2 regions of the Nocardia sp. NPDC052566 genome follow, and region 1 is predicted to be linked to the other one. Evidence: riboswitches for the same ligand, from Rfam matches in the RefSeq annotation. Region 1 holds a riboswitch; the other holds the start of a gene.

Region 1 (11,193 bases):
TCCCTCGATGGGCTTGTGGGGCATAGCCGGTCCGGAGGCGGCTGCGGGCCGCTGAGGTGCGGTCAGAGCAGGCGTAATTGCTCGGTGGGGAGCTGCTGCGGGGTGCTGCGCTGGTCGATGTAGTCGTGCCAGGTAGGTAATCCGTGGTCCAGGTCCTGCTGGTTCGATGTCGGCGGTCATCGGGTCGGCCGTGCCCGGGAGCGCGGCCGGGAGCGCGGCGGGACCATGACCACGTAGAGTGATCGCGGTTCGCGGCACGTTCCTCAGCGCTCGTTTCGGGTGGCAGCGACAGGACGGGAGCAGAGCGGCTCGATGACATCGAACTCGGAATATTCGACAACCTGATGCTGTCGCGACGGAGTGCGCTCGGGATCTCTGTTGCCGCGGTCACCGGGCTCGGCGCCGCTGTTCTCGGAGCGCCCGCGCAGGCGGTGCCGCGCCGCGGCGGCGGCCGGGATGTCGCCGTATTCGGCGGCGGCATGGCGGGGCTCGCGGCGGCTCACGAACTGATCGAGCGCGGCTACCGGGTTACCGTCTACGAACCCGCTTTCCTCGGCGGGAAGGCTCGGAGTTTGCCGGTACCCGGCACGGGGTCCGGCGGACGACTGGATCTTCCCGGCGAGCACGGGTTTCGTTTCTTTCCCGGGTGCTACCAACACGTTCCGGACACGATGGCGCGAATTCCGTTGGCCGACCGCGGGAATGTGAAGGATTCGCATCTGGTCGCGATCGACAGCCTGATGGTGGCATTCGACAGTCCCGACTACGCGCCGGTCTTACTTCCCGGCGGCATCCAGAACCTGGTGGAGCATCCCGACATGCTCGCAACGGCGCAGAATTTCCAGAATGCCGTGGCCACGGTTTTTCACGGTATGCGCGACATCCCCACCGCCGAGGTCACCTACTTCGCCTCGCGCATCGCGGTCATGGCTACCAGCTGCCGAGAACGCCGTCTCGGCCAATGGGAGAACCAGTCCTGGATGGAGTTCGTCGGGGCCGAGGGGAAATCGGAGCGCTACCGACTCCTCAGTCACGCCGCCACCAGGACCACCATCGCCGCCAAAGCCGACACAGTGTCGGCACGAACCGTCGGACAGATCGGGGTGGCATTGCTGACCGCGTCCACCGGGCTCATCCCGCAGTATTCCGGAAACCCGATCACCGGTGGCGCAGACCGCGTGCTGAACCTACCGACGAACGAAGCCTGGATAGATCCCTGGGTGACCTATCTTCGCAGCCGCGGCGTCTCGTTCGTCATGGGCTGTGGGCTGCGTGCGCTGCACGTGCGCGATGGGCTCATCGCCTCGGCATCGATGACCGCCGCAGGGGACGCGACCAGCGAGGTGACCGCCGACTGGTACGTCGTGGCGATTCCCCTCGATCGGCTGAAACTCCTGCTCGACGCGGCGCTCCTCGACGCCGCGCCCAGCCTCGAAGGCATCCGGCACCTCGACGACGACTGGATGGCAGGGATGCAGTTCTTCCTCGGGCGAGAACCGGAGTTGCCGTCCGGGCACATCGCGATCCTCGGATCACCGTGGGCACTCACCGCGATCTTCCAATCCTCTTCTTGGCAAGTCGATTTCGCGGCGCGCTACGGCGACGGCTCAGTGCGGGAATGCCTTTCGGTCGACATCTCCGCATGGGACGCGCCCGGCATCCTGTTCGGCAGAACAGCCAAGGAATGCAGCCGAGAGGAGATCGCGAAGGAGGTATGGGAGCAGCTGAGGCGAGGCTTGAATCGCGGTGGCGCCCAGATCATTCGCGATGCGGATCTGCTCCGTTGGCATCTGGATCCCGGCATCACCTGGACCAGCGACGGCATCGGCAACGCGACTCCCCTGCTGGTCAACCACGCGGGTTCCTACCGACACCGCCCGGACGCAGCCACCGAGATTCCCAATCTCTTCCTCGGCGGCGATCACGTGCGGACGAACATCGACCTGGCGACCATGGAGGGGGCGAACGAATCAGGCCGGCGCGCGGCGAACGCCGTCCTCGACGCCGCGGGCGATCCATCGCCCCGCGTCCCGATCTACCCCCTCTGGGAAGCACCCGCATTAGAACCACTCCAGCAGCTCGACCGCGACCGCTACCGCGCAGGCCTGCCCCACATCCTGGATCGGTGACCGACCGGCGCATCGACGAACGTGTCTCGGTTGCGCGGAATTACGATTGTGCGGCAAAGGCTTTCGCGGAACAGATGGACGGTCTCACATCGCAACGGGGACGGCGGGTTGACTTTTGCGGACACGGTCCCTAGCGTGGGCAGCGCACCTCGATAGGCGAGGCTCCTGCACGAACATAGGCCACTGATCTGACGACGTCGAGAGACGCCCAAGGTTAGGACAGATATCTCCGGATCAAGGGGTTATCCAAAGTGGCTTTCCGATTTCCGGAACACGTCGTGCAGTGCCAAAACTCTGACGAGAGGGGTGTTTTCCGGTTCCCCGCGTGGGCCGGGTCGCCCCGTGTGCACGGTCGGCATTCGCGTTCGCACAGTGTGAGGAGGTCGGGGCAGCTAGATGGATCCCCATGACAGTCCGGGCTCCCCGGACCGGCCTCCGCACCGCCGGACCGGCCGATAGACGCCATCGAATTCACCTCGCACCGCACGGTCGCCGCCTGAGCTACCTTCGGCGCGTGGCGTTTTCGCGTGGGCGAATACCGGAGTCCGAGTAGTCGTTCACGCAATCATTCCCGGCGAGTTCTGACGCGCCGCGAAACTGACACATCACTATTCGACGTACCGCCGTGCCGATCGCACACCGGCGGTAATCAATGCTGCCCGGAACTACGGGAAAGCATGATGAGGAGACGTAATTCCATGAGAATTCGATCGATCACCGCTGCCGTCGCGCTCACCGTCGCGGCCGTCATCGGCGGTTCCGCCGCCGCGCCCGCGGAACCACAGGACGCGCAGCACCTCCGCACCGAGTTGCGGCCCGTCGAGCACGCGCTGCAACTGCGCACCGACCGCGGCGCCCTGCGGGTGACCGACCACCAGCTGCAGATCGTCGACCCGCGCGGCACCGTCGTCGGCGGCGTCCCATTGACGATCACCTACCAGAACACCGCCTATCCGATCGATGCGGCCATCGACGGCAACACCGCCACCCTGACACCGCGACCCGAACGCGCACAGCATGTTTCGGCACCGGCCGACAGCTTCGAGGACCGGCTCAACACCGCGATGGGCAACGCCAACAACGAACTCACCGTCGCATTGGCGGCGGGCACGTTGCTGGGCGCCATCATCGGGCTGCCGGTGGGTTGCCTGCTCGGCGCCCTCTTCGGTGGCGGCGCGGGCGCCGTGACCACCTTCGGCGCGCTCTCGGTCCCGCTCGCCATCGGCGGCTGCATCGCCACCGGCACCGCGGGCGCCGCACTCGGCGTGCTGGTGTTCAACCTGATCATCGGGGTGCCCGCGGTGATCGCCGCCGCCATCCACTTCTACAACACCATGACCGCCCCGCCGGCCACCGAGAAGTAGTCGCCACCATGACCTTCGCGATTCATCGTGCCGAAAGACGGCTGCGCCCAGCGGATTACCTGTTGATCGGTGCCGCGGTGCCGCTGATCGCACTGGTACTGAAGCTCTTCCACGATATGGCGGTGCCGTGGACGCCGGATTCCGGCGGCGAGGCGATATCCACCGACCCCGCGAATCTGCCCTACTACGCGGCCCGCACCACGCTGCGCATGTTCCTCGGGCTCGCCGCCTCCATCGCCTTCACCTTCGTCGTCGGCCAGTGGGCCGCCCGTTCACGGCGCGCGGAGAAGGTGCTGGTGCCGATGGTCGACGTCTTACAGTCGGTGCCGGTGCTCGCCCTGGTATCGATCACGGTGGCACTGTTCGTCGGCCTCTTCCCTGGTTCGTATCTGGGCGCCGAGGCCGCGTGTATCTTCGCCATCTTCACCGCGCAGGCGTGGAATATGACGTTCGCGTACTACCAGTCCCTGCGCAATATGCCGCGCGAGTTCGACGAGGCGGCCCGGCTGATGCGGCTCACCCGCTGGCAGCGGTTCTGGCAGCTCGAGGTGCCGACCGCGATGGTGCCGATGATCTGGAACGGGATGATGAGCTTCGGCGGCGCCTGGTTCATGCTCGCCTCCTCCGAGGTCATCACGATCGCGGGTGGCGAGCACGCGCTACCGGGGATGGGCAGCTTCATCGCGGCCGCCACCGCCGACGCGCAGGTCGGCAGGCTGCTGCTGGGCGCGCTGGTGATGATCGCGACCATCGTGGCGGTCAATGTGCTGTTCTGGCGGCCACTGACCGCGTGGTCGCAGCGATTCCGGGTGGAGCAATGCGAAAGTGCGGTCGCACCACGCAGTCTCGTGCTCGACCTACTACGGCGCAGCACGGTGCCTGCCAGGGCCGCCGGCCTCCTGCGGCCGGTCGCCGACCGAATCGACCGCGCCATGCGGATTCTCGGCCGCAGCACCCGCGACGCCTACCGGGAGCGCAGCGCCACGCTCGGCGACGTGGTGTTCTTCGCGACGTTGTTTGCCGCGCTCGGCTGGCTGATCTGGACGCTGGCAACGTATTTCGACCGCACCGTCGGCTTCGCCGAGTTCGGGCCGGCGACGCTGATGGGGCTGGTCAGCCTGAGCCGGGTGATCGTGCTGCTGATCGTATCGACGATCGTGTGGGTGCCGGTCGGCGTGTGGATCGGGATGAATCCGCGGATCTGCCGGTTCGCCCAACCCGTCGTCCAGGTGATGGCGAGCTTCCCCGCCCAGTTCCTGTACATCTTCGTGATCGCGGCGCTGACCTTCACCGGGATCACGCTCAACGTCGGCGGCGTCGTGTTGATGGCGCTCGGCGCCCAGTGGTACATCCTGTTCAACGTGATCGCCGCGGCCGAGCAGATACCGACCGATCTGCGAGAAGCCGCGAGCGACTTGGGTATTCGCGGATGGCTGCGCTGGCGGACACTGATCCTGCCCGCCATCGTGCCCGGCTACGTGACCGGCGCGATCACCGCGTTCGGCGGCGCGTGGAACGCGACGCTGGTCGGCGAGGTGGTCGACTCCGGCGGCACCCACCTGGAGGCCTATGGCCTCGGCGCGTACATCACCACTGCCACCTCGGACGGCGTCTTCGCGAAGGTGCTGCTCGGCACGGTGGTGATGAGCGTGGTGACGGTGGCCATCAACCGGCTCGTCTGGCGGCGGCTGCAACGGCACGCCGAGCGCCGCTATGCCCTCCTGTAATCAACTCTGCGAAAAGGATATTCGCTGATGACATCCCCGATCATCACGGTCGATCGTGTGACCAAGAACTTCACCAACCCGGCGGGCGAGCAGCTGCCCGTGCTCGCCGACGTCTCCTTGGAACTGCGCGAAGGTGAAATCGTCGCGCTGCTGGGCAAATCCGGCTCGGGCAAGTCGACCCTGCTGCGGGTCATCGCCGGTCTGGTCGAGCCGTCGGCGGGCACCGTGCACTACCGCGGCGCGGTCGTCGCCGAGCCGAATCCCGGTACCGCCATGGTGTTTCAGAGCTTCGCACTGCTGCCATGGCTGACCGTCCGCCAGAACGTGGAACTCGGTCTGCGCGCCGACGGCGTCGCGGCGGCGGCCCGTGCCGAACGCGCGCTGCGGGCCATCGACATGATCGGACTCGACGGATTCGAAAACGCCTATCCGAAGGAGCTTTCCGGCGGTATGCGCCAGCGCGTCGGCTTCGCCCGCGCCCTCGTGGTGCAACCGGAGGTGCTGCTGATGGACGAACCGTTCTCGGCGCTGGACGTACTCACCGCCGACAATCTGCGCGGCGAACTGATCCGGCTGTGGGATCTCCCCGGCTTCCCGACCAAATCGGTGCTCATGGTGACCCACAACATCGAGGAGGCTGTGCAGCTCGCCGACCGGATCCTGGTCCTCGATGCCAACCCCGGCCGGATCAAGGGCGAGATCCTCGTCGACATCGAGCGCCCGCGCGACCCGCGCGGCCGCCAGGTGCAACAGCTGGTGGACAAGGCATACCGGCTGCTCACCGACGCGCCGAGCACCCCAACCGTGACCGGCCCGACCACCGAACCGCTGCCGCGGGCGAGCGTGGACGGCATCGCGGGCATGCTCGAACTCCTCGCGGTCCATGGCGGCAGCGCCGATCTGGCGCACCTGGCCACCGAACTGCGATTCGAGGTCGACGATCTGCTGCCGCTCGTCGACGCCGCCGCCATGCTGAACCTGGCGTCCGTGCATGGCGGCGACATCGCACTGACCCCGGAGGGCCACGCCTTCGTCGACGCCGATATCGACAAGGCCAAGGAGATCTTCGCCCGCGCGGCGTGCTCGAGCGCACCACTGGTCGCGGCGATCGATCGAGCGCTGGCCGGTTCCCCGAAACAGCAACTGCGCGACGGCTTCTTCCTCGACGTGCTGCGCCGCGGTTTCACCGAGGACGAGGCGCGGCGGCAATTGCGCACCGCGATCGACTGGGGACGCTACGGCGAGCTCTTCGACTACGACGCCGACGAGCGAACACTGACCCGGCACACGTTCGGTGGTTAGCTCGAGCCGGCAAAGAATGATTTCTGGTAGTCGAGAAAGGCCTCGATGACGGCGGTTTCGGTGGTGTATCGATCACCGAAGCGGTTGGGGCTCCATTCGTCCGCGGGCGTCAGGTCGCTGGCACCGTGCAGAAGTAGGTCGGTCAGCACCTTGGCGTAGCCGGGGCCGTGGGTGAACCCGGCTTCGTTGTCTCCCGTCAGGGCGAACAGGCCCTCGACCGCGGCGACCGGCCCGACCAGTGCGCGCCAGTCAGGGGTGTAGCAGGGTGCGCCGTGTTCGACCGTGATGCTCGATTGCCGAGCCAGGACCGGCATGACGGTGGCGGCGCGTGCGGCCACGCGCAGGAGTTCACGCACACCGTCGTCGGGGATCTCGTCGAGGCGCTCCGGCATCGGGGCGTCCAGGAGCATGTTGCGCGGGTAGGTGTCGTAAGTGCCGCCCCACAGCAAGCCACCGTCGTGCCAACGTACCCAGAGGAGTGTTCCGCCGTCGGGATCCTCGGGTATCAGACCCGAGAGGAACAAGGCGGGCAAGGTGCTGGGCAGGTCGAGGTTCTCGGTGATTATCCGTGAGGTGATCTGCGGTGCGCTGGGCAGGAATACGCCGAGGGGAGCGAGCAATTCGTTGCTCCAGGCGCCCGCGGCCACCACGACGGCAGCACAATCAATGGTCCCGGTGGCGGTGTCGACACCGACGATTCGACCGCCGCGGGTGCGCAGCGCGGTAACCGGCCGCCGCGAATCGACCACTCCCGGGTGACGGTGCAGCCGCTCGGCAAGGGCTGCCCCCACCTTCGGCGCGAAGATCTGCGCACCGCCTGGTTCGAAACGGCCGCCGGGTATTCCACCGCCGGTGACCAGGCCATGGGTCAGCGCCTCGACTTCGGCGGCGGCCACAGCCGTGGCTTGCTCGCCGTACTCCCGAGCACCGCCGCTGATCTCCTGCGATGCGGACCCGCGGACATCCAGCGACAGGATTCCGTTGCGGCGCAGGTCGATATCGTGGCCTTCGGCTTGCAACCGGGTGTAGTAGTCCAGGCCGTATTCGGTCACGGCTTGCTCCGCCGCGAAGGGCGTCCAGCTCGCCAGAAACCCGGCACCGGCGGCACTGGTGCCCTGAAAGAGCCCGTCCCGATCCAGCAGCCGGACACTTCCCGCCCCGGCTTCGATCAGGTGCAAAGCCATCGTGCATCCCAATATTCCGCCACCGATGACGACGACGTCGGAATGGTCAGACAATGTTCCTCCACTAAGAGTTCGAGCGATATTTCGAACCCCGGGGCCCTGGGATGAATCCGACCCTAGCCGACTCCGAAAGTTTTCGCCTATCCCAATTTTTCGACCAAATGGCCAGCTCACAGCCATCATTCGGTCAGGAGGCGCCACCAGTGGTCTTCAGGCACGTGAACGTTCCCGGACCAGCGCCCGATCGCGTTGCTCCTCGAAACGGGGAATCCGAATCCGCTCCAGATCCTCGAGGAAGGCGGCCAGCCGCATGCCGGCACCGGGCATCCGGAAGTTCCGCACGATGGTATCGATCGCCTCGATCGCCTGATCCGGCCCCAGAGCCAGCGCCGCGCCGCAGACGGTGCGGTAGAAGATCATGCGCAGGTTCTCGTCGGCCGCTGTACGCAGCCAGCTGCACGCCATCGGGATACCCACCGCCCGAGTACATTTCGAACTGTTCGCCCCGAACGACCGGCTGCTCGACCAATAAACGACTGCCCCCTTGGCGAGCACTCAACGGACAGCCGCGCAGATGACCCGTCAGTTCCGCGACACTCGAGGATCCTGCTGGTTCGAATCAGGCAATGCCTGGCAACCGCCACAACAGATTTCGCAGACAGCGCCGAAACGGCTGTTCCGATGCCCTGCGGTAACCTCTCGGCGTTCTGCGGTCTCGGTTCTACTCAACGAAGTGGGTGGCGTAATGGGACATGGATCGGCAACCTGACCGGAGCCGACGAAGTCCGTGCGATTGTCGACGAGATTTCGAGGGCGACGAACACCCTGTACATCTCGGTGGGCGCCAGACAGCCACTCGACCGTGCGGTGGTCACCCAAATCCTCGACTTGGAGGCAAAATTCAGCCTCGCCGCCCGGGCAGATCTCGCCAAGAACCGATAAGCACCTACCACGGTCGGGCAGGCCGCGAACGCGACCGCGCGATCGGTTAGCCGCCGCCGTAGCAGGAACTTCCGGAGCCGGGTATGCCGAAGCGCTGGACGTGGACCGGGATCGAGTCGTGCAGGTCGGGCTCGCCCGGGCGGGACTGGGTGACGGAGAGGGTGTGCCAGCCCAGGCTCGGGGGCGTCCACCATGCGGCCCAGGTGTAGCCGTTGTGGATGAAGGCGGGGCCGAGCGGAGCGTCGTCGGCGAAAAACTGCGGTGGGGGGCTCGGCGGATAGTCGCCGCCCAGCACCTCATAGGTGCACGCGACGGCCGGGCCTCCGGAACCCGTGTTGTACACCAGCATATGTCCGGCGTCGGCGTCGGACGCCGCGACCGACATGGTGGTAGCGGCCGCGGCAACTATCGCAATGGTCAACCTGCCCTTGGGAATATTCATGCCGATCAACTCCTTTGTCGTCGACCGAGAACTGCGGCATCGAGCCCCGCGAATCGGCATCGCTCAGCGCGTAGTCGGATCGGTGCGCTGTTGGCTGCTTCCCGTCGCGGACAAGAAGTCGTCGAGGGCGTCGAGCGTCGGATCCGCCGGGCTCACCACGACCGGTCCGTCGAAGACGGCGACATCGAGGGTGTCCTCGTTCCAGGAGCCGGGACCGCAGCGGGCGACGACCTTCACCCAGGGGGTGCCTACGGGCGCCGGGAGGATCTGACCTCGGCCGAACCGCTGGTGGATGGAGTCGGTCAGCACGACCTGGCCGTTGATACTCACCACCGTTTCGGTATTGCAGCGCGCGGATGCGTTGACATAGAACCGTATTCGCTCACGTCCACCGACAACCGATCCCCACGCCCTGCCCTCATCCGCCGCCGCCGTACCGGCCCCGGCGATCAGGACGGTCGGTACGACCACTGCCACGATCGCGACAACTCGAGCGCCTTTGATTCCCATGACCCAGCCTTTCAATGCCTTGAACAGCCTGTCGAGAAGAATCCGTAATCGTCGAAGTCTACGGTCGGATGATCACGTCACAGCTACAAATCAGCAAACTATCAGCGGCCGCGCCCGCTTGCATGGTCGGTGATCAGTCACATTTGCCTGGTCAGGCGACTGCGCAGAAGACGGTTGTGAACGCGGCGCCGTACTGCTCGTTGGTCTGCTCGGTGTTCACGCTCATGGTCGCCGCGGTTCCCGTGCGCGTGGCGATCGCCATCGTGCTGAAGCCGGGAATCCCGCCCGAGTGCCCCCATGCTTCCTTCACCTCGTTCCCGCACGGCACCCGGAATCGGACCAACCCGAGTCCATACGTCATCTCGGTGAAGGGCGGCATCGGCATGGTGTCTTCCATTTGCGCGAGCTGTGCTGCCGGAAGCAGCTTTCCGGTAATCAGCGCGATGAGGAACCGGTTCACGTCGGCGCCGGTGGAGATGATCGCACCGGCAGCGCCCGTCCACGCCGCCTCGGTATCGGTGGCATCGCTCCACTTACCGTCGACCATCCGGTAGCCGAGCGGGTGCGGATCACGCAGGCGGGTGTCACCGCGCGACGGGATGTAGCTGTCGTGCATTGCGAGCGGTTCGAAGATGCGGCTGCTGACCTCGGCGGCGAAGGAACGTCCGGTGACGCGTTCGATGAGCATGGCCAACAGCGTGTAGTTGGTGTTGGTGTACCGGAATTGCGTTCCGGGCGCGAACTGCGGCGGCATGCTTGTCGCGATGCGGACCAGGTCGGCCGGTGTGTAGTCGCGGTACGCCTTGCCGTCCGTCGTCTGATCGAGTTGCTGGGGCAGCTTCTCCGAGTTGCCCTCGGGGGCGAAATCCGCGAGGCCGCTGGTGTGCTGGAGCAGTTGGCGCACCGTGATCCGGTCGCCGTCGTTGCCGTTGCCGCGCACCGATCCCGGCAGGTAGCGCTCGATCGGGGCCCCGAGATCGACGGAGCCCTCACCGACGAGCTGCATGACGACCGTGGCGGTGAAGGTCTTGGTGACGCTGCCGATTCGAAAGTGCGCCCCGTCGGCGTAGGGCGTTCCGGTGGCGAGGTCGCCCGACCCGGCGTTGATCGTGCGCTGCCCGTCCGGTCCGCTGACCACGACCTGCGCGCCGGGCATTCCGGAGCGGGCCAGGTCGGCCAGTGCGCCGGAGACTCGAGCCGAAATCGGCACTTCCGCGCTCCGGTCCGGTGTGCTGTCACCGGCCGCGCTCTCATCGCAGCCTGCCGTGGCCAGCATCGCCGCGGCGATGACGAGGTACCGGCCGCGCCCCCGAAATATACCCCTACCCACGCTGTTACCTCTCTCTCCGTCATCCGACCAAGATCATTTCGATCTGACTCCGACGGTAGAGAAAAGTCCCGCCCGCGCCCATCCGGCAACACCCGGAATTCGCCGTACCCCCAGCGTGGTACCTCCAGCAGTCGCCGACCGCTTAAGCGTGCCGATGGTCGACTGGCAGGGAAGGTGTGATCAAGCCGCTCTCGTAGGCCGCGACGACGGCTTGCGCACGACTGGACAGGCCGAGTTTGCCCATGATGCGTTTGACATGGGTT
Region 2 (11,193 bases), on a different contig from region 1:
GCGAACGGTTCCTCGGTGAGGTCGCGCTCGCCGAGCGCGAGCAGGTCGAACGCGACGAAGCTGGCCGGCGTCTCCACCGCGAGCTTGGCGACCCGGGAGGCGGCCGGATGCAGCCGCTGCTGCAACGTGTCGAAATCCAGGCCCTGATCGGTGACGACGACGATCTCGCCGTCGACGACGCACCGCGGCGGCAGCGCCTGCTTCAGCAACTCGGCGACCTCCGGGAAGTACCTGGTCAGCGGGCGATCATTGCGGGAACCCAGCTCGATCTCGTCGCCGTCGCGGAACACCACGCAGCGGAAGCCGTCCCATTTCGGCTCGTAGCTCAGGCCGGGTTCGTGCGGGATGGCGGGCGCGGATTTGGCCAGCATCGGCCGGACGGGTGGCTGCACCGGTAGGTCCAACTGATCCTCCTCGGGGTTTTCCTCACCTGAGTCGACGTCATGAGCAACGCGGATTCATCGGTGTGGGTCCGGGGTTGATCGTAAGCGGCCTGTCCGACAACCTGGGTGAACGTCAGTTGTCCAGCCACCCGTGCTGGTCGGCGAATGCGGTGAGGCGATCACGGATGGTGAGAATCTCGCCCGCCGTCAGCGCGGGGCTGGCGTCGAGGAGTAGCTCGGTGATCAGCCGTTTGTGCTCGGAGACGGTGAGCTGACCAGAATTGGTCCTATCTTTTTTATGCCGGGGCGCGGGCAACACGGGTTGACCACCGACGACGCTGAGATTGACCGCCTTCGGCCCGCGGTCACCCTCGGTGACATCGAATTCGAACACCCGTCCCTGCCGCAGTTCTTCCTCATCCAGACCGATGTCGTTGACGTGGACGAACACGTCCGGCCCGCCGTCTTCCGGCCTGATGAACCCGAATCCCCGAGAGCTGTCGAACGACACCAATTTCCCGATGGACACCAACACCCGCTCCTCGTCGCCGTCGCTACTCGGCCACTTTAGCCCGCATTATCCTCGCCGTTGGACGAAAGGGCCTTTTGCAACGAGTTGAAAACCGTCAACCCCTGACCGACCATTCCGTTGACGAGTTCGCCGACCCCGTCCGGTCCGTTGAGCACCGTCAGATTGGCGTTGGCCAAACCGTTCGACGCCTGCTTCACGATTTCCGGCAGTTGCTCGATCAGTAACTGGTCCAGCGCGATTCGGTTGTTCGACGCGGCCGCCGCGGCCTGGATCCTGGTCCGGTCGGCCTCCGCCTCGGCCAGGATGCGCACCCGATCCGCTTCGGCCTGAGCGGGTTTGACCACCTCGGCCTGCAGCTGCTGTTCGCGCAGTTCGGCCTCCTTGCGCGCCTGCTCGGCCTGCGCGGTCAGCACCTCCTGCAGCGCCATCGCCTCGGCGAGCGGACCCGCCTGTGCCGCTTCGGCTTTCGCCTTGTCGATATCGCGCTGATATTGCGCACGCAGGATCGCGGTTTCGCGGGCGTACTCGGCCTGCCTGCGCTGTGATTCCTGTTCGGCCTGCGCCGCCAGCTGCGCGGCTTGCGACTGGGCGATCTGCGCGTCGCGCTGGACGGCGGCATTGTGCGGCGCGGCCAGTGCGGTGATATAGCCGAGATTGCCGTCGTCGATGGACTGGATCTGGAAAGAATCCACCCACAGGCCGATATTGCCCATCTCGACCTTGGAGGCGACGAGCACCTCATCGGCCAGCTTCTGGCGTTCCCGAATGATCTCCTCGACCGTCATCGAGCCGACGATCGAGCGGAGGTGACCGGAAAAAATCCGGCCGGTGAGCACCGACATCTCGCGTTCCTGTTCGGAAAGGAACCGTTGTGCCGCATTGACGATCGATTGGGTGTCGTTGGCGACCTTGAACGCGATCACCGCGCGCACTTCCAATTGAATGGCCTGTTTGGTGACGCAGCGCTCCTTGATCTCGGCCTCGAACATGGCCAGCGACAGATAGCTGACCTTGCGGAACAGCGGCACCACCCAGGCGCCGCGGCCGATGATCACCCGGAACGGCGCGTTCTCCCGCTCCTTGCCGCCGCTGACCAGCATCGCCTCGTCGGGGCTCGGCACGTGGTATCCCAGCACGTTTGTCTCCTCTTGGTTCTACGGTGCCGATGCCGGGTCCGGCATCAGCGGAATCCACGGCACCACGTCGACGATGCGCCCCGGATGGACGGCGACGATCAGCACGGAGACACCCATCGCGATCGGTTCGTCGCCCCGCGCGATGTACAACTCGGTCCCCCCTCGGATGGCCACCAGCACCTCACCCAGCATTCCGGCGCCGCGGATCGGCGAGGTGATGGTACCGGTCAACCCCTGAACGGGATCGGTCATCGCGACAAACTCCTCACGGTCTGCGTTGAACTTGCAGCGTACGTCTGTCACAACACTTTTCGGCATCATCGAACCCCACCTCCCGATCCGTATTCGCCGGGACCCACGCACCCGTTAACGGCTACATCGTCCACTTGCCGCGCACACCGGCGAAGACCTGCGCGTCCGGGTCGGCGGTGATCTTGTCGGAATCGGTGTCGTAGTCGTACAACTCGGCGTAGCGACCCCAGTTGATGGCCGTATCCAGTTGGCGGCGCGCGTCTTCCGGGCCGAAGCCGCGGCGCAGCAGATCCAGGAAGAATCCGGCGCGCAGGCTGCCGTCGGCGCTGCCCGTCAGCCCCTTGCAGATGGTGCGCACCAGCGGCGCGCGGTGGCGCGCCTGTTCGGCGAAGATCTTCTTGCTCTCCAGGATGTCGGCGGTGGTGAAGCGGGCGCCGATATCGGTGAGCAGCACATCACCGTCCTCGACGGTGAGGAAGCCGAGCATGGCGGCGGCGTCGACGAGCGGGAGCAGATCGTCGATCTCGAAGTTCAGGTCGTCGGCGACCGCGGGTAAATCGGCGCGCCCGCCGTTGGCGTAGACCAGCTCGACCAGACCGGCGAGCCCGCCGACCGAGGCTTCGGGCAGCGGTCGCGCGGTCGGCGTCGCGGTATCCACCTCCGCGACAGCCGGTTCGGTGTCGCGGCCGGTGAGCAGGCCGTAGATCTGATCGACCATGGCCTCGAAGCCCGGTGCGCGCTTGTCGCGCGGGCGCGGGGTGGTGATCGCGATCTCGGCGATGATGCGGCCCGGATTCGAGCCGAGTACCAGCACCCGGTCGGCGAGCAGCACCGCCTCCTCGATGTTGTGGGTGACCACGCAGATCGACTTGGTCGGGAATCCGTCTGTCTCCCACAGGTTCACGAGCTCGGTGCGCAGGTTCTCCGCGGTGAGCACGTCCAGCGCGGAGAACGGCTCGTCCATCAGCAGCAGGTCCGGTTCGAGGACGAGGGCCCTGGCGAAGCCGACGCGCTGGCGCATGCCGCCGGAAAGCTCCTTGGGATAGGCGCTCTCGAAGCCGTCGAGGCCGATCATGTCGATGGCGTCGAGTGCGCGCTTGCGCCGCTCGGCGGGTGCGACGTTGCGTGCGGCCAGTCCGAGCTCGACGTTGTCCTGCACGGTCAGCCACGGCATCAGCGCGAAGGACTGGAAGACAAGGGCCGCACCGGGATTGGCGCCGTTGAGCTCGCGGCCGCGGTAGCGCACGTGGCCGCCCGACGGCGCGATCAGCCCGGCGATGATGCGGAGCAGGGTCGACTTGCCCGAACCGGAACGGCCGAGCAGCGCGACGATTTCGCCGCTGCGCAGCTGCAGATCGATGCCGTCGAGCACGCGCAGCTCATCGCCCGCCGCACCGGTGAAGCGCTTGCTGATGCCGGCGAGGTCGAGCAGGACGGCGCCGGTGGTGGTGGATGCGGTCATGACAGACCTCCTGTCGAACGAGTTGCGGCGCGGGCGATCACAGCGAGTACCGCCGTTGCGCGAGGGCGTAGAGCCGCCGCCAGAACAACCGGTTGATGGTGACGACGTAGATGCTCATCACCAGCACGCCGATGAGGATGCGCGGCGAGTCGCCGACCTTGGTCGCCTCGGCGATGTAGGAGCCGAGACCGGCGGCGACCAGTGTGGTCGGCCCGTACTGGACCACCTCGGAGACGATGGAGGCGTTCCACGCACCGCCCGCCGCGGTGATGCCGCCGGTCACATAGCTGGGGAAGATGGCGGGCAGTATCAGCCTGCGCCACCACAGTTTTCGCGGCAGCCGCAGGTTGGCGGCCGCCTCGCGCAGATCGTTGGGCACCGCGCTCGCCCCGGCGATGACATTGAACAGGATGTACCACTGCGCGCCGAGCGCCATCAGCAGCGTGCCCGCCCAGTTCAGGCTCGCACCGCTCCAGATCAGCGCGGCGGTGACGAACGGGAACAGGAAGTTGGCCGGGAAGCTGGCGAGCACCTGCACCACCGGCTGCGCGAGCCGGGACACCTTGGGGTTCAACCCGATCCACACGCCGATCGGTACCCAGACCAGCGTCGCGAGCACCAGTAGCGCGATCACCCTGAGCAGCGTCAGGAAGCCGAGCCCGAACGCGTGCGCCACCTCGCCGAATCCGGCGGTCGACTGGATGTAGGCGAGCACGCGATACGCGCCGTAGGCGATGCCGATGGTGACGATGCCCGCGAACACCACATCGCCCGCGCGCCGCCGCACCGGCGAGGTGTGCAGCGGATGCTCGGCCAGCCCGAAGACGCTCATCGCCCGATCGATCGGCGCGACCAGCGGCCCGAACACCTTGCCGAGCAGCAGTGGAACATGCGAGCGCCGCAACAGGTTCAGCACGATGCTGCGCGGCGCCTCGGCCGCCTCGGAATCCTCCACCCGGAAGCGCTCGGCCCACGCGGTGAGCGGGCGCCAGAACAGGAAGTTGACCCCGACGACCATGACGATCATGACGCCGATCGCGAGGAACACCTTGCCGAGATCGCTGTCGGCGGTCGCGGTCGCCACATAGGAGCCGATGCCGGGCAGCGCGAATTCGCGGTTGTTCACGCTGATCGCCTCGGAGGCGACCAGGAAGAACCAGCCGCCGCCGAAGCTCATCATGCCGTTCCAGACCATCGGGATCATCCCGCTGGGCACGTCGACCCGCCAGAAGCGCTGCCAGCGTGACAGTCTCAGGTTGCGCGCCGCCTCGTCGAGCTCGCGCGGCTGGCTGATCAGGCTGTGATAGAAGGCGAAGGTGATGTTCCATGCCTGCGAGGTGAAGATCGCGAAGATGGAGGCGCATTCGAGGCCGAGCTGCGAACCGGGGAACAGCGCGATGAACCCGGCGACGGTGATCGACAGGAAGCCGAGGATCGGCACCGACTGCAGGATGTCCAGCGCCGGAATCAGCACCGTCCGCGCCCGGCGCAGCCGGGCGGCCGCGGTGGCATAGACGAAGGTGAACGCCAGCGCCAGCCCGAGCGCGATGAACATCCGCAGCAGCGAGCGTGCCGCATAGTAGGGCAGCTCGCTGGTTTCGGTGGAAACCGTTGCCGGAGCGGTGGTTTCGTCGAACGGCACGGCGATGGTGCTGGAGACGTGCACCACAACCCAGATCAGGATCACCGCGGCGAGGAAGACCAGCACATCGGCGCGCGGCGTGCGCGGCCGGTCGAGCGCGGGCGAAAAAGGGCGCAGCAGAGTCATGCTGTGTCCTTCCTGGCATGCCCGAGGGGCCCTCCGTGGTTACGCAAGCTGCCTCCTGCGGGCCCTGACTCGGTCATGCCTGGGCCCCGCTCGCGTTCTCGGTCACCGAAATGTGCCAGCCCACACTGGTTACCGACGGCTCGAGGCTGAGCCTGCTCACCGCCGACTCCATCTGCCGATCGTCGCGCTGATCGCCGACCAGCTCGGCGCGCACCTCGACCCGGCCGGGTACGCCGGTGTTCGCGCTGGAGATGGAGACGAGCCGGAAGTCGGTGCGGGTCAACGCCTGGACGAGCAGCGCGCGCACGTGCGCCTCGTTGTCGTCGTTGGTGACGGCGACGAAGATGTAGGACGCCGCCTGCTCCTCGCTCGCGGTCGGCTGCCGGTCCACGGCGCGGCCCGCGGCGCGCAGCGCGATATTGACCAGGACGACCACGATGGTGCCCGCCAGCGCGGTATCGAGCATGCCCGCACCGGCCAGCGCGCCGACGGCGGCCGAACACCACAGTGTCGCAGCGGTATTCAGCCCGCGCACGTTGAGCCCGTCGCGGATGATCACGCCGGCGCCGAGAAAGCCGATACCGGAAACGATCTGGGCGGCCACGCGGGTGGGATCGGCGTCGGCGCCGTGGAATCCGTGTGCGGACAGCAGCACGAACAGGGTGGATCCGGCGGCGACAAGCGCATTGGTGCGCAGGCCCGCGCCGCGGGCCCGATATTGCCGCTCGAAGCCGATGGCCGCGCCGAGCCCGACCCCGACCAGCAGCCGCAGGATCATCTCTACCGTTGACATCACGCACTCCCTGAATATGGACGGCGCACCATCAACAGCAGGCTACGGGGCGCGTCGGACTCCGGAATCGGCTGAGAAGGGTTCGCCAGGTGAATAGTTGGCTAACGGGGGTTTGGGACTGTTACCGCCGGGCATCCGGCTCACCTCCTTCGGTCGGGCGGGCGCGGCAAATGCCGAGCACCATGGGTGATCGTCGCAGAGAATGCCTGAGGAATCCGGTGAAACGCCGGGCGGAACCTCTCCTCGTAAGACCTTTGGCACTTCACGGCGTGAACCCGGGAATCGGGAGCCAATCGGGATCACCCCTTAAGCCGGGGAGATCTGTCCTGACCCGGGGCGTCTCTCGACGTTCGGGGTCGCTGGCCTGTATCCGTGAAGGAGCCTCAGCGAACGATGGCACCTTGCGTCAGCGAGTAAACACCCGAAAGCCGGGGTTGGCAAATCGACTGTGCCGGGCTTCAGGATCGATAGAGTGACCGGTAGACGGTCAGCATGGCGACGCAGTGGTCGATGATCTCGTCGCGGCTGGCCCGCAGCGACCCGTTCAGCCACGCCGAGAACATGCCCGCGTTACCGCTGGCCATGGTGACCGCGGCCAGGCGGCGGCGCACCGGATCCTCGATATGGGCGAAGAGGTGATCCTGCATCACCCGGGTGAACACCGGCATCACCGCGATGGTGGTCTGGCCGAGGCCGGTGCTGGAGTACGGCTCGACGAGGAACAGCCGGGATTTGCGCGGATCGGCGAGCACCTTGTCGACCAGGATCTGCGAGAGCATGTGGTCGCGGGTGGGATCGTCGGTGGCCGCGAACGCGGTCATCGGCTCCAGGAATTCGTCGGCGACCTGGCGGTACAGCACGTCGAGCAGTTCGTCGCGGCTGGCGAAGCTCTCGTAGAAGTAGCGATCGGTGAGATTGGCCCTGCGGCAGACCGCGCGCATGGTGACCCCGCCCGCGCCGGACTCGCCGATCAGGTCGAGCGCGGCCTCGAGCAACGCCGTCCTGCGCGCTTCCCTGCGCTCGGTGAGCGTGGTCCCGCCCCAGATGCGGGGACCGGCATCGTCGTCTGCTTGCTGGCCTGTCTGCACGGAACCACAGTAGTGCGTGGCCGTATGCGTCCCGCGATTCGCCGTCGCGCCGGTGCCGCGGCGGGGCGCGGCCGGGCACCGGCACCGTGCCGACGGCGGATCAGGACACGACCACGCAGGCGAAGCCGAGGTTGAGTCCGTTGCCGACGGTCGCGGTGGTGGAGACGTATTCACCGCTGCTGCGGACCGCGTAGACGTTGTGCTTGCCCGTGGTGGACGGTGTCCATTTCGCGGTGACGCTGCCGGACGCGCCGACGGTCTGCCATCCGCCGGGATCGAAGGTGCCCGCCGGATCGAAGAATCCGACGATATCGCCGGGGGTCGCCTGCGCGGTGGCGGTGTAGGAGCAGCCGGTGCCGTAGGAGGTGGAGCTGCCGAAGCTCAGCCCCGAGGCGAGGCTGACCGAGGTGACGGCGGCCGGGGCGGCCGGGGCGGTGAGCACCAGCGCGGCGCCCATTGCGCCGCACGCGGTGAGCCCCGCGGCGAACGTCGACTTCGACCGGAACATCATGATGGACCATCTCTTTCGCAAGGTAGCGGACAGCGCGCAGCACGAAAGTGCGCTAGCACGAAGTCTGCGCGACCTGCGGGCACGACACGCGAGGAATTCGAAACTAGAGCTCACACACCGCTTTCCAGCGGCAATCCGGCATCACGCCACGCGACGACGCCGCCGGCCAGGCTTGCCGCGTCGTAGCCCGCCCGCCGGGCCAGGGCGGCGAAGCGCACGGACAGCTCGCCCACCGGGCAGACGAACACCACCGGCCGGGACCGGGGGAACGGCACGCCGCTACCGAACATCTCGTCGAGCTGATCGTCGCGGATATTGAGCGCGCCGGGCACGTGCCCGATCCGGTAGGCCATGGCGCCGCGGGTGTCGACGATGGTCGGCCTGCCGGTGCGATCGAGTTCGGCGAGTTCCCCGGGGGACAGCCGCGGCGTCGCGTCGAGGTCGGCGGCGGTCGGCTTGTCGCGGCGTTCGGCGCGGCCGAACAGGTCGGGCCTGCGCTTCTCGAGATAGGACAGATACGGTTCGAGCCGGTCGCAGACGATCAGCACCGCGACGATCGGGTCGTCGGCCGGGCGCTGCGAAAGATCAAGGGCGCCGAGGGTATCCAGCGCCGCGACATAGCCCGCGCCGCTGGTCGGACCGGCCAGGATGCCGTACCCGTTGGCCAGCGCCATGGTCGCGTCCACCGCGCGGCCCGCCGCGACCGTGACGATCCGGTCGTAGAAGTCCGGCTGGAACAGCCCGACATCCCACATCTCGTGCTCCGAGCGGATGCCCGGAATGAAGTCCGAGCGTTCGGAAACCACGGCGATGGTGCGCAATTCGGGATTGTGCTTGCGCAGGTAGGTGGCGGCGCCGCGGGTGGAGCCGGTGGTGCCGAGGCCGCCGATCAGGTAGTCGACCCGGCCGGTGCCGTCGACGGAGAGGTCGTCGTGGATCTCGCGCCCGGTGCCATGATAATGCGCCTCGATGTTCTTCTCGTTGGTGTACTGCGACAGATGGCGGTAGATGCCGGGCTGCTTGGCCATGGTCGCCTCGATGACCGAGTACACATCGTTCGGCGTTGTCGGGTCAGGGCATTCGGAAAGGCCGGGCAGCTCGACGATATCGGTCTCGAACAGCTGCAGCAGCTTACGCACCTCGGCGACCTTGATGCGGTTGGTCACCGCGCGCAGGCCGACGCCGTAGACCGCGCCGAGGATCCGCAGCGCCTTGGCGGTATTGCCGCTCGACGCCTCGATCAGCGTCTGGCCCCCGGCCAGGATCGCGTCGAGTTCGTCGCGGATCATGCCCCAGGCCACCCGGTCCTTGACCGAGCCGAAAGGGTTGGCGGACTCCAGCTTCGCGTACAGCTCGACGTGGTCGAGCCCGTGCACCGCCGGATCGAGCCGCAGCAGCGGTGTGTTGCCGATGAGTTCGGTGATGTGGTCGTAGCGCATCACGGCGCCCCGGCGCTGTCGGGCCGGACCGGCCAGCGCTGCGGTGGCCTGCGCAGCGGTGGCCTGCGCGAGGGCAGCCTGCGCGGCGGCGGCACCCCGACCGGGATCAGCGGCTCGTAGTCGTTGTCGCGATACACCTGGAAGCTGCCCGCACGGTGCACCACCGCGAGTTTCGCGGGCAGCGGATGCATCGAGGCCGCGGCGGCGGACAGATCCATGTGATAGGCGGCGGTATTGGGGAAAATCACCAGATCGCCCGGGCGCGGGCGCTGCGCGAGCCACACCTTGTGGTTGGTGATGAGGTCGCGCTCCAGGCAGAGTCGGCCGGCGAAATACACACCGACGGCACCGGATTCGGTCACCGGTGCCAGGCAGGGGAAGATGTCGCCCGCGCCGCGGTGCGGTGCGGAGCCGTCGCCGATCGGACCGGGCCGGTGCGCGGGGCTCGGCAGCACCAGCGGATCGACCATCACCTCCTGATCGGCGGGGGTCACCGCGTCGCGGCTGAGGTCGACGTTGACCAGCACCGTGCCGTCGGCGAGCTCCTTGACGAATTCGACCCTGGCGACGGTGATTCCGGCGTGGTCGACGAGCGACTTGCCCGGCTCCAGCCAGATCTCGATCATGTTGTCCACAGCGACCTGCGCGATGGTGCGCCCGCCGTGCCGCTCCAGCGGCGCGGTGAGCAGGTCGGCCAGCATCCGCGTGGCCGGAATCGTATTGGCGTACTTGTGGAATACCGGCGTGCCGTGCACCGCGCCGTCGTCGATGTGATAGCCGAAGGTGTTGTCCGCCCAGCTCATCGGCTCGCGGTGGCCGAGAAGCGATTCGCGCAGCGCCCGCACGTAGCCGTCGAAGCGGTCCGCGTCGGCGGTGAACACCTGACGGAAGCCGCCGCCGATATCGAGGACCGACGGCGTCAGCCCGCGACCGTACGCCCGCTCGACCAGTTCCAGGCAGGCGTCGAAGGCCCGCACCCGCTCCGCCGGTTCCCCGGAATCGATGTGAAAGGCGAAGCCGAGGAACCTGATTCGGCCGCGATGGGCCGTGAGCAGATCGAAGGCGCGGTCGACATGCGCCAGCGGCACCCCGAATCGGCTCACGGGGGAGTCGGGGAATCCGGAGATCCGCAGCAGTACAGGAACATTCGCGCGGTCACCGGCGAGTTCGGCGATGCGGCGCAGCTCCCACAGGTTGTCCACGTTGACGGTGACGCCGCAGTCGATCAGATCACGCAGGAACGCTTCGCCTTTCGGCCCGGTGACCTCGATGCGCATCGGACCGAAGCCTGCGCCGATCGCACTCGCCAGCTCCTGCGGCGAGGCGACATCGATGGCGATGCCGGCGTGCTCGGCGGTGCGCACCAGCGCACGGGACTGATTCACCTTGTGCGCGTAGCAGATCCGATGTCCGGGCAGCTGGTGGCGCAGCACCGCGCGCATCCGCTCCAGATTGTCGGCGTACACCTGCGGGAAGATCAGGTGCACCGGCGAGCCGAACCGGATCAGTGTCTCGTCGACGGCGTCGCGGGTATCGAGGTAGGCGCGCACCAGCGGATGGATCCGTGCGGGCAGCGCGGGGTGTGGTGCGGTCATACCGTGGATTCCGTGCCGGATTGGCGGTGCTCGCGGGGCCCTGCGTGGTCACGCTCCGCTACCGCCTCCGGGCCCTGAGCTCGTACCGCGTGGGTCTGATGCGGTCTTTCGGCGACGGGGTTGTAGCCGCCGTCGCGGATCGCCTCGAACGCGCGCGCCCGGTTGCGCGGGCTGCGGAATTCGGCGACCACCCGCTTGCTGATCAGATCGATCTCGACGACGCCGATGCCCATC

Evidence for each region. A riboswitch is a leader RNA that binds a small molecule or an ion and turns the genes downstream of it on or off. The one in region 1 is predicted to bind magnesium.
Region 2: another riboswitch for magnesium. It lies ahead of ACIG5A_RS29040 (MgtC/SapB family protein); the one in region 1 lies ahead of ACIG5A_RS05000 (hypothetical protein).

What each region holds. Positions count from the first base shown of each region.
Region 1 is NZ_JBIUAF010000001.1:1,249,433-1,260,625, reverse strand. It holds gene ACIG5A_RS05005 (FAD-dependent oxidoreductase) at 345-2,129, shown strand; M-box (ykoK) riboswitch at 2,271-2,442, shown strand; gene ACIG5A_RS05000 (hypothetical protein) at 2,828-3,493, shown strand; gene ACIG5A_RS04995 (ABC transporter permease) at 3,502-5,220, shown strand; gene ACIG5A_RS04990 (nitrate/sulfonate/bicarbonate ABC transporter ATP-binding protein) at 5,248-6,522, shown strand; gene ACIG5A_RS04985 (NAD(P)/FAD-dependent oxidoreductase) at 6,519-7,886, opposite strand; partial or broken gene ACIG5A_RS04980 (acyl-ACP desaturase) at 7,917-8,153, opposite strand; gene ACIG5A_RS04975 (hypothetical protein) at 8,695-9,090, opposite strand; gene ACIG5A_RS04970 (hypothetical protein) at 9,154-9,600, opposite strand; gene ACIG5A_RS04965 (serine hydrolase domain-containing protein) at 9,752-10,930, opposite strand; gene ACIG5A_RS04960 (response regulator) at 11,073-11,193, opposite strand, start outside.
Region 2 is NZ_JBIUAF010000005.1:888,429-899,621, forward strand. It holds gene ACIG5A_RS29010 (ATP-dependent DNA ligase) at 1-404, opposite strand, end outside; gene ACIG5A_RS29015 (cold-shock protein) at 517-918, opposite strand; gene ACIG5A_RS29020 (SPFH domain-containing protein) at 951-2,051, opposite strand; gene ACIG5A_RS29025 (hypothetical protein) at 2,070-2,303, opposite strand; gene ACIG5A_RS29030 (nitrate/sulfonate/bicarbonate ABC transporter ATP-binding protein) at 2,425-3,765, opposite strand; gene ACIG5A_RS29035 (ABC transporter permease) at 3,803-5,533, opposite strand; gene ACIG5A_RS29040 (MgtC/SapB family protein) at 5,607-6,326, opposite strand; M-box (ykoK) riboswitch at 6,558-6,728, opposite strand; gene ACIG5A_RS29045 (TetR/AcrR family transcriptional regulator) at 6,785-7,414, opposite strand; gene ACIG5A_RS29050 (hypothetical protein) at 7,515-7,925, opposite strand; gene ACIG5A_RS29055 (pyridoxal-phosphate dependent enzyme) at 8,036-9,364, opposite strand; gene ACIG5A_RS29060 (alanine racemase) at 9,364-10,959, opposite strand; gene ACIG5A_RS29065 (heavy-metal-associated domain-containing protein) at 10,956-11,193, opposite strand, start outside.